Regions from separate parts of the Actinoplanes sp. GCM10030250 genome, predicted to be linked through region 1. Evidence: riboswitches for the same ligand, from Rfam matches in the RefSeq annotation. Region 1 holds a riboswitch; the other holds the start of a gene.

Region 1 (4,770 bases):
GGTGGCCACGCTGGTGCACGGCACGCCGATCGGGCGTAACGCGCAGGAGTGGGAGGAGGCCGAGACGATGATCGAGTCGGCGGCGGCCGAGCTGGTCAAGACGGTGGAGGGCGCCGGCGTCACAGTGCGGGGTGCGCCATGGCGGACGCTGGCGCTCGATGGCCCTAAGCAGGACAGGCGTGTCCTTGACGGCGAGGGCCCGTTCTGGATGGCCAAGGTGCCGGTGGACGCGCCGGCGGAGGTGCTGGCGGCCCTGCCGGAGGATCTGCAGGTTCGGGTGGAGGAGGCGCGCGACGAGCTTTCGATCTTCATGCCGGGCCGCAACACGATGGCCAAGTACTGCACGATGATCCTGCGCCTGCTCAACGCCTGCCCGCCCGACGGCGAGAGGTTCGTGAACATCGCACGCCTACGCCAAGAGGTTCAAGCGGACGGTGTCCTGAGCAGCGCACCCCTCCAGAGCGTCGAAAACGTTGAAAGCGTTGAAAGCCGACCGGAAACGACCAGCTGATCGACGCCATCAACAGCACTCGGCAACGCCTGCTCAGTTGGATGCGAGCACGCCAGGTCTTAGCGGTCACCGAGGCCGCCACAGCAGCCTCGCCACCCGGAATGGCGCGCGTCACGACGCGAGCGCATCACCACGCCAACGCTTCACGGCGCGCGTCACCGCGCGGTTGCTTCACCGCGCGGTTGCTTCACCGCGCGTGCGTATCACGATGCGCACGCTTTGCGGCGCCGCTGCAACGCCATGCCAGCGCTTCGGGATGCCAGCGCTTCGGAGCGGGTGGCGGGCGGCAGGGACGGCGCAAGCGACGGTAGGGGCGCACGCAACGCGACCGTGCGCTTCTACACACGCCGGAGCACCCGCTCCTAGCGACAGCCGGCTCGTACACAACCCGACCGTGCGCTTCTACCCACGCCAGAGCAACAACCAGCTCTCACACAACCTCACCGTGCGCGCCCACTGGTCCAGGCACCCGTCAGGGTGGAGGCCCGCGGCGGTTCGCATGCCGGCCGGCCCAGGTCCAGCTGAACGTGAGTGCTGTATCCGGCGCCGCGAGACAGCCATCCATGTTCACCAGAACGCCCGTGCCGCGCGTGAAAATCTGGCGCTGGGCAGGGAAGGTCGACCCTCATCCCAAAATCTGGGACGCGACAGAGGGCGCGCCGGTAGCCGACCAGCCCGACCAACGCCTGCGCCTGCGCCTCGCGACCCAAGCACCGCCACGGTCGCGGCCTCAGCGACAACCGCCGACTGAGACCGCGAACCAAGACGGCAGGAAAACCCAGCCCTCACACCGTGAGGCGCTGCCCGGCATACAGGAGGTGTGGACTCTTCAACACGTCGTCATTAGCCCGGTAGAGGGCACGCCAGCCCCCACGAACGTTGTACCGATGGGCGATAGCGGCGAGGGTGTCGCCACGACGGACGACGTGAGTGCGGGTGGCGCCGCCCGAAGCCCTCCGCATCGTCGCTGACACGGGCTGAGGCGTGTAGGCGTGACGCCTGCCGCAGTGCGGCCACGCACCGATGCCCTGGCCGCGCAGTACACGCTCGGCGACGAGGATCTGTTCGGACTTGGTGGCCTGGTTGGCGGTGGTTGCGTACTTCGTGCCGCCGTAGGCACGCCACGTGCCGCGGCTGAACTGAAGGCCGCCGTAGTAACCGTTGCCGGTGTTGATGCGCCAGTTGCCACCGGACTCGCAATGGGCAATCGCGTCCCAGTTCACGCTGGACGCTCGGGAAGGTGCGGCGGAGGTGGGGGAGGGGGGCCCGAGCAGCACGAAAGCCCCAGCCCCGGCAAGCCCCACAGCAACCATGCCGAAGGCACGATGAACCCGCTTGTTGATCTGAACCATGAGTTGTCCTCCACGCCTGCGAGGTCAGCTGTCGGGTTCGGGCAGAGGTGCCCGGCCGCGTGCTGCGGCTTCACCCCGAGGCGCATCAGCGCCGAGGAACTTTTGGGTCCCCCGCTCCATGCCTTTGTTTCTTAGACCGTGGTCGGCGGCAGGACTCGGCGTTCCGGCCACGGTGTCCGCCACTGCGGACTGCCGACGGTAGCCACCACCCGACGAGGCTGGCCATGCCTCTACGCGGGACCGGTGACCTTGTTCTCAACAAATTAGCCGCTTTGATCTTATTTTGTGTGACTAACTCACCAGAATTTCGTGCCTGGCCTACCAGCTGGTAACCACGACGCTGCGGACACTCCACCGAGGGTGCACAATCGGCAGCCATGAGCGATGGAGCCCGCGAGTTCGAAGTGATCGTCTACGGTGCCACGGGTTTCGTGGGTGTCCTGACAGCACGGCACCTCGCCGCGCACGCCCCGGCGGGTACCCGAATCGCATTGGCCGGGCGCTCGCCGGAGAAACTGGAGGCGGTTCGCTCACGTCTGGGTGTTCAGTGGCCAATCGTTGTGGCGGACGCCACAGACGCCGAGGCGCTGGCCGCGATGGTTGCCCGCACGAAGGTGGTCATCACCACCGCGGGGCCTTATGCGAAGTACGGCCGCATTCTGGCGCGCGTTTGCGCCGAAGCGGGTACCGACTACGTGGACCTGACCGGTGAGGTCCTTTTCGCACGGGACAGCATCGACGAGAACCATGAGGTCGCGAAACGCACCGGGGCGAGGATCGTCCACTCTTGCGGCTTCGACTCGATCCCGTCCGACATCGGGGTTTATGTCCTGCATGAGCAGGTACGGGCGGACGGCGCCGGTGAGCTCACCGACACCACGCTGGTGGTGACCAGCATGAAGGGCGGTGTCAGCGGCGGCACCATCGATTCGATGCGCCACCAGCTCGACCTGATGAAGAAGGACCGGCAGCTGCGCAAAATCGGGGCCAGCCCGTACTCGCTGAGCCCGGACCGCGCGGCGGAGCCGGACCTCGGCCGGCAGCCGGACATGCTCACCCTGCCCGCTTCCGAAGTGGATCCGAGCCTGCGCGGGCACCTCGCGCCGTTCGTCATGGCGTCCTACAACACGCGGGTCGTCCGGCGCAGCAACGCGCTGCTCGGCTGGGCGTACGGTCGCCGTTTCCGCTATCGCGAGGTGATGAGCGCCGGCACCTCCGCGCTCTCCCCCGTGATCGCCCACGGCACCAAGTTCGCGCTGGGCGGCCTGGTCCTGGGCCTGGCGCTGCCGCCGACGAGGTTCGTCCTGGACCGCATCCTGCCGAAGCCGGGCTCCGGCCCGAGCGAGCAGACCCAGCGCAACGGCCACTTCACGATGGACATCTTCACCACCACCACGGACGGCTCGCGCTACACGGCCCGGGTCCGCGCCAAGGGCGATCCCGGTTATGCGGCGACGGCCATCATGCTCGGCGAGTCCGCGCTTGCTCTGGCTCTTGACACCAAGCAGTCCGAGGGTGGCGTGCTCACACCCGCCACGGCGATCGGCAGTGCACTCGTCGACCGCCTCCGCACCGCCGGTCTGGAGATCACGGCACGAAAGCTATGACGTGGAAGACGTGCCAATGTTTCGGCCCGGTGTAGGCCATTCCCGGCGCGTCCTCCTCGTACCAGTGCTCGATCTCCAAACCGTCCAGCAGCGCCCGCACCTCGGGCGCGCTGAGAAACGTCATGGCCGGATCACCCGCCCACGTGTCGTTCACACCGAAGATGTCCACCGCCAGTCGCCCGCCCGGCCGCAGCGCCGACCGAATCTCCGTCCACAGGCGGTCGAACGATTCACGTCGTTGAAAGGGCAGCGAGTACCCCGCATAAACGAGATCGGCCGCGGGCAGATCAGTCACATTCTCAAAGCCACTCACGCGTACGGTCAACCCCGCATGCCGGCCCCCGATAGTGCGCAACAGACGCGCCTCCGTGCCCGGCTCGCTGTCCACGGCCGTGACCCGCCAGCCCTCCTCGAGCAACGCCCGGGTCTCGCGCCCTCCACCGCAGCCGAGGTCGATCGCGGTGCGCCCATTGCCCGGACCCGCCAACTCCATGACGCGGTGACACTGTTCCCGGATGTCGCGGCGGGTCTGGCCGGCGTTGTACTCGGCCCAGTGCCCGGGCGCATGACGATTCGACATAGCTGGATCATCTCAGTACGAAGATCTGGCAAAGGTGGCAAAGCAGCCCTGCGGGTTCGAAGACCACGGTGCTCAAGAGCGGTATCGCGGATCCGGCGACGGCGGTGTTGGAAATCCCTCAGCGCATTCATATCGATCCCTACTAGCAGCAACCGGGTCCTTATGGGCAGGATTCGGTGGTGACCGCCGACCCTCTGCCCTATCCGCTGAGGTTGACGGGAATCGGCATCGTCCTGCGTGAATGGCGACCTGAGGATCTGACCGACCTGGTGACGCTGCTCGACGAGCCGGAGATCGCGCGCTGGACGCCGATGCCGTCACCGTTCGACACCGAAGCCGGCCTGGCCTATCTCAAGCGTGCCCATCAGGGCCGCACCACCGGCAGCCGGATCCAGCTCGCGATCACCGCTGACGGTCATCGCCCTCTGGGCGAGGTGCTGCTCTTCGGCGTCAACGCGGATCTCCGCGAGGCGGAGATCGGCTATCTGGTGGGTCACCCTCATCGGCGGCGCGGCCTCGCGTCGGCGGCCCTGTCAGCCCTTTCGGGGTACGCCTGCGGCACCCTCCGTTTCCGCCGGCTGCTCCTGAGGATCGACCCGGCGAACATCGCCAGCACCCTGGTCGCCCGCCGCTGCGGGTACTGGCTCACCGGTGAGCCGCCGATCCACCAGGAGGGCCCGTACGGGCCGACCCGCCTGGAGACCTGGGAATACGTCGACG
Region 2 (4,770 bases), on a different contig from region 1:
GTTGCCGACGCCGGCACCGGGCTCTCCCCCAAGGAGCTGGCCCGCCGGCACGGCCTGAGCGCTTCGGGCCGCCTGCCCGGCCTCATGGAGTACACGCGCCAGCTGTTGTCCTACCGGCACTTCATCCAGGCGCACGCCAGCGCGAAGATGTCGTCCGCGCTCGGCACCACGAAACTCGGCACGGTGTGGCAGGTCCTCACGCCGATCATCAACGCCGCGGTCTACTACGTGATCTTCGGCGTGATCCTGGGCGGCCGTGAGGGCGTCACGAACTTCATCGCGTACCTCTGTGCCGGTGTGTTCGTGTTCCAGTTCACCCAGTCGATCGTGCAGAACGGCATCAACGCGATCACCGGCAACCTCGGCCTGATCCGCGCGCTGCACTTCCCGCGAGCGAGCCTGCCGCTGTCGGTCGCCCTGGTGGAGATCCGCAACTTCGTGGTGGCGCTCTTCGTCCTGATGGGCATCGTGCTGATCACCGGTGAGCCGATCACCCTGGAATGGCTGCTCGTCATCCCGGTGCTGTTCCTCCAGTCGATCTTCAACACCGGCCTCGCGCTGGCCGCGGCCAAGTTCGGTGCCAAGGTCCGCGACGTCAAGCAGCTGATTCCGTTCATCATGCGGTTCTGGATGTACGGCTCCGCCGTGCTCTACCCGGTCTCGCTCTTCTCCGAGCACCTGCAGGGCTGGAAGCTGGCGGTCGTCCAGGCGAACCCGCTGCTGATCTTCATCGAGCTGATGCGCCACTCGCTGATGGAGGACGTGAAGCTGGCCGGCCCGCCCGCGCTGCTCTGGACTCAGGCGGTCATCTGGACGGTGCTCGTGGGCATCGGCGGTTTTGTCTACTTCTGGCGCGGAGAGAAGGGCTACGGCCGTGGCTGACAACGAGCGGGTTCCCACCGTCATCGCGGACAAGGCCCACATCATCTACAAGGTGCACAGCTCGGCCTCGCCAGGCAGTGGCAGCCCGCTGGCCAGCTTCAAGCGGCTGGTCACCGGTGGCAAGGGCGCGAACGTCCGCGAGGTGCACGCGGTCAAGGGCGTCAGCTTCGTGGCCTACCGGGGCGAGGCGATCGGGCTGATCGGCAGCAACGGGTCCGGCAAGTCGACCCTGCTGCGGGCGGTTGCCGGCCTGCTGCCGGTGGCCCGCGGGAAGATCTACGCCTCCGGCCAGCCGTCGCTGCTCGGCGTGAACGCCGCGCTGATGAACGAGCTGCCCGGCGAGCGCAACGTCGAGTTGGGCTGCCTGGCGATGGGCATGTCACCGGCCGAGGTGAAGACGAAGAAGGACGGCATCATCGAGTTCTCCGGCATCAACGAGCGGGGCGACTTCTCCTCGCTGCCGATGCGGACCTACTCCTCCGGCATGGCCGCCCGGCTGCGCTTCTCCATCGCCGCCGCGAAGCAGCACGACGTCCTGCTCATCGACGAGGCCCTCGCCACCGGTGACGCCAAGTTCCGCCGCCGCAGCGAGGCGCGGGTGCGTGAGCTGCGTGCCGAGGCCGGCACGGTCTTCCTGGTCAGCCACAGCGAGCAGTCGATCCGGGACACCTGCGACCGCAGCATATGGCTGGAGTCCGGCGAGATCCGGGCCGACGGGCCGACCGACGAGGTGTTGCGCGAGTACGAGGCCTACATGCGTAAGTAGGCCTCGTACCGCGCGATCAGTTCACCGGCTCAGTTCACCGACAGGTGCACGTGGTTGGTGTGGTCGCTGGACGGGTCGCCACCCGCCCCGCTGTAGGACTTCCAGCCGCTGCTCGGTAGCCAGATCCGCCGGAACCAGATGACGTAGAGCACGTCCAGCTTCTCGGCGTTGTTGATGAAGTAGTTCGCCAGGTTGTTGCCGTACGTCTTGCTCGCACCCGTGGCATCGCCGCCGAAACCACTCTTGTCGGCGGCGAAGTCACAGGCCCGGCCCTTGGGATGCTCACCGCTGTTCTGCTCGCGGAAGCAGTGCACATACCGGGTGAAGCCGTCCGACTTCGCCTGCTTCAGCGCGTGCAGCGTGCGCGGGGTGATACAGCCGCCGCTTGTCGGGTCGTCCTCGGAGCAGCCGTTGCCGGCGTTGCTCGGCGCCGGGTCGGCCGAGGCGCTGCCGCCGCCGTCACCCGACTGGCCGGCGTCCGCGCCCTGGTTGGCCTTCTTCAGCGCGGTCTCGGCCTGAGTCTTGCGCTTGGCCATCACATTGACCTGCTTCTGCTGGTCGCGGACGGCGGTGTCGATGGCGATCTTGGCCCGCTGCTGGTCGCTGCGGGTGGTCTTGAGGTCGGCGATCGCGGCGTTCTGCTGAGCCGCCACGGTGGCCAGTGTCTCGACCCGGTCCAGGAAGCTGTCCGTCGAGTTCGCGGTGACCAGGGCGGACAACGTGCCCATCCGGCCCGAGGTGTAGGCCTGCTGCGCGATCTCGTCGAGGGCGTCCTGCTGGGGGCCGAGCGCGGCGTCGAGGCGCTTGAGTTCGGCGGTCAGGTCGGTCTGCTGCTGCTTGGACTTCTTCAGACTCGCCTTGGCCTTGACGTAACCGCTGGAGGCGTCTTCGAGTTGTTCGATGAGGGACTTGGAACCGCCCTCACCGTCGTCGCCGTTTTCACCCGGCGCGGCGAGGGGACGGGGGGCCGCGGTGGCCGGCGACGCGGCGACGGCCAGCCCGCACACGGCGACGAGCAGCGCCATGACCGCTGCCAATCGCCGCGCAGTCTGATCCTGCACTGGCATTTCCTTCCGTCGGCCGCCGGCCGGGTTAGCTGACGGGTTCGGGACGAAGGAAATCCCTACCGCGAACGCGGATTCACCCCATGGGGAAATGTGGTTCCCCGGCTCGCCACGAGGGCGATTAGGCGGCGGCCCCCTGGCGGGAACCGGCTCCGACCATACCCACTGCATCGACAGATCGACAGTTCTCGTACGCAGCGCAATTGCATCACCACATGAAGTGATGCGATTACAGAAAGTCGTTGACAGGTAACAATTTTCGCGGTTCCTTGGGACCTGATGCGCGGCGATATCTCGGGTAAACTCCACTCCGGTCCTGCCAGGACGGCACCGCCCCCGAGTTGCCGGCAGGCCGCCGCCCAATCGCCCGAAAGGCGAGCCGGGGAACCAGGTCACTGGGGTGAATCCGCAGTATGCGGTAGGGATTGCTTCCGTCCCGAACCCGTCAGCTAACTCGGTCGGCGGTGACAAGGAAGGAACGGTTGATGACCGCAAGTCCCCGCCGGTGGCTGACGCTTGCGCTGGCGCCCCTCGTGGCTACGGCACTGTTTGTGTCACCCGCCACATCGGCGTCCGCGGCCCCGGGAGGTAGTTCGCCGACCGCCGAGGAGGAGGGCAACGCCGATTTATCCACAGCGATGGAGTCGACCAACCGGCGCTATGTCGCCGCGAAGGGTGCCGTCGCGGAATCCCGGAAGAACCAGAAGAAACTGGCCGGTGACATCAAGGCCGCCGAGAGCCGCCGGGACGCTCTGATTCCCGAGGTCAACTCGATCGCGCGGCAGCAGTATCAGACGGGCAACCTCAGCGCCGTCGGCTTCCTGCTCCAGGCCAGCTCGTCGAACGACTTCATGAGCAAGGCGATCTCTCTCGAGGAGATCAACAAGCTCCACGACGAGAAGCTGCACGAGCTCAACGAGGCGATCGCCACGGTCACCGAGAGCAAGACGAAACTCGATGCCGAGCTCAAGAACGAGCAGCAGCAGCTGACCATCCTGCAGAAGCAGAAGGACTCCGCCGACAAGCAGCTCGACCTGCTGGGCGGCGGTACCGGCATCAACAAGACCATCACCCGGGGCTTCGTCGACGCCAAGTCGAAGGAGGCCTCCCCCGCGCCTCGAAACGCCAGCGGCGGTTTCTCCAGCGAGGGGTGCACCGAGAGGGACGAGACCACGAGCGGTTGCGTGACGAAGCGCACCCTCCACATGTACAAGGAAGTGCGCAAGGCCAACTTCAAACGCTTCGTCGGCTGTCACCGCAACGGCGGGCCGTTCGAGCACCCCAAGGGCCGTGCCTGCGACTGGTCTCTGCAGAAGAGCGGATTCTCGGCTGCGCACAACGACGACATGATGCGGTACGGCAACGACCTGACCGCGTTCCTGGTGCGTAACGCCGACAAGCTCGGCATCTACTACGTCATCTGGTACAAGCAGATCTGGTTCCCGGCGACGAACGAGTGGCGCTCGTACAGCGGCCCGAGTGACCACACGGACCACGTGCACGTATCGATGCTCTAGAACCTCACGGAAAAGCCCCCGTCCTCCTCGAGGACGGGGGCTTTCTCGTTTCCGCTGGGGTCAGTGCACCGCGCGGCGCACCGGTGCCCGGCCGGCCGGCTGCGACGGCGCGGGACCGACCGGGATCGCCGGCGGAATCGCCATGGTCACCGGGCGCACCTGGGTCACCTCGGTCTCCTTGCCGTGGTGCAGCAGCGTCAGCCGGGCCGAGCCGCCGCCGTTGCGCAGCGAGTAGGTGACGTCCTCGGAGGTCACGTTCACCCGCAGCCGCAGACCGCGCCAGAGCAGCGAGAACTCCAGGTTGTTGATCCGGCTGGGCAGTCGCGGCGCGAAGCTGAGCTGACCGTTGAAGTCGCGCATGCCGCCCAGGCCGGCGACGAGCGCGATCCAGGAACCGGCGAGCGACGCCACGTGCACGCCGTCCCGCGCGTTGCGGTGCAGGTCGTGCAGGTCCATCAGGGCGGCTTCGCCCAGGTAGTCGTGGGCAAGCTCCAGGTGGCCGGTCTCGGCTGCCATGACGGCCTGCACACAGGCGGACAGA

What was found. Region 1 has a riboswitch for cyclic di-AMP ahead of ACFQV6_RS43260 (transglycosylase family protein). Riboswitches for the same ligand answer to the same signal wherever they lie in the genome.
Region 2: linked by a shared signal. The riboswitch ahead of ACFQV6_RS12815 (coiled-coil domain-containing protein) and the one ahead of ACFQV6_RS43260 (transglycosylase family protein) in region 1 are both predicted to bind cyclic di-AMP.

What each region holds. Positions count from the first base shown of each region.
Region 1 covers NZ_JBHTDO010000066.1:16,582-21,351, reverse strand. The annotation lists gene ACFQV6_RS43265 (MerR family transcriptional regulator) at 1-511, shown strand, start outside; gene ACFQV6_RS43260 (transglycosylase family protein) at 1,297-1,863, opposite strand; cyclic di-AMP (ydaO/yuaA leader) riboswitch at 1,862-2,034, opposite strand; gene ACFQV6_RS43255 (saccharopine dehydrogenase family protein) at 2,241-3,470, shown strand; gene ACFQV6_RS43250 (class I SAM-dependent methyltransferase) at 3,451-4,050, opposite strand; gene ACFQV6_RS43245 (GNAT family N-acetyltransferase) at 4,230-4,770, shown strand, end outside.
Region 2 covers NZ_JBHTDO010000007.1:208,070-212,839, reverse strand. The annotation lists gene ACFQV6_RS12825 (ABC transporter permease) at 1-882, shown strand, start outside; gene ACFQV6_RS12820 (ABC transporter ATP-binding protein) at 875-1,648, shown strand; gene ACFQV6_RS12815 (coiled-coil domain-containing protein) at 1,678-2,715, opposite strand; cyclic di-AMP (ydaO/yuaA leader) riboswitch at 2,714-2,850, opposite strand; cyclic di-AMP (ydaO/yuaA leader) riboswitch at 3,059-3,193, shown strand; gene ACFQV6_RS12810 (coiled-coil domain-containing protein) at 3,198-4,229, shown strand; gene ACFQV6_RS12805 (glycoside hydrolase family 65 protein) at 4,290-4,770, opposite strand, start outside.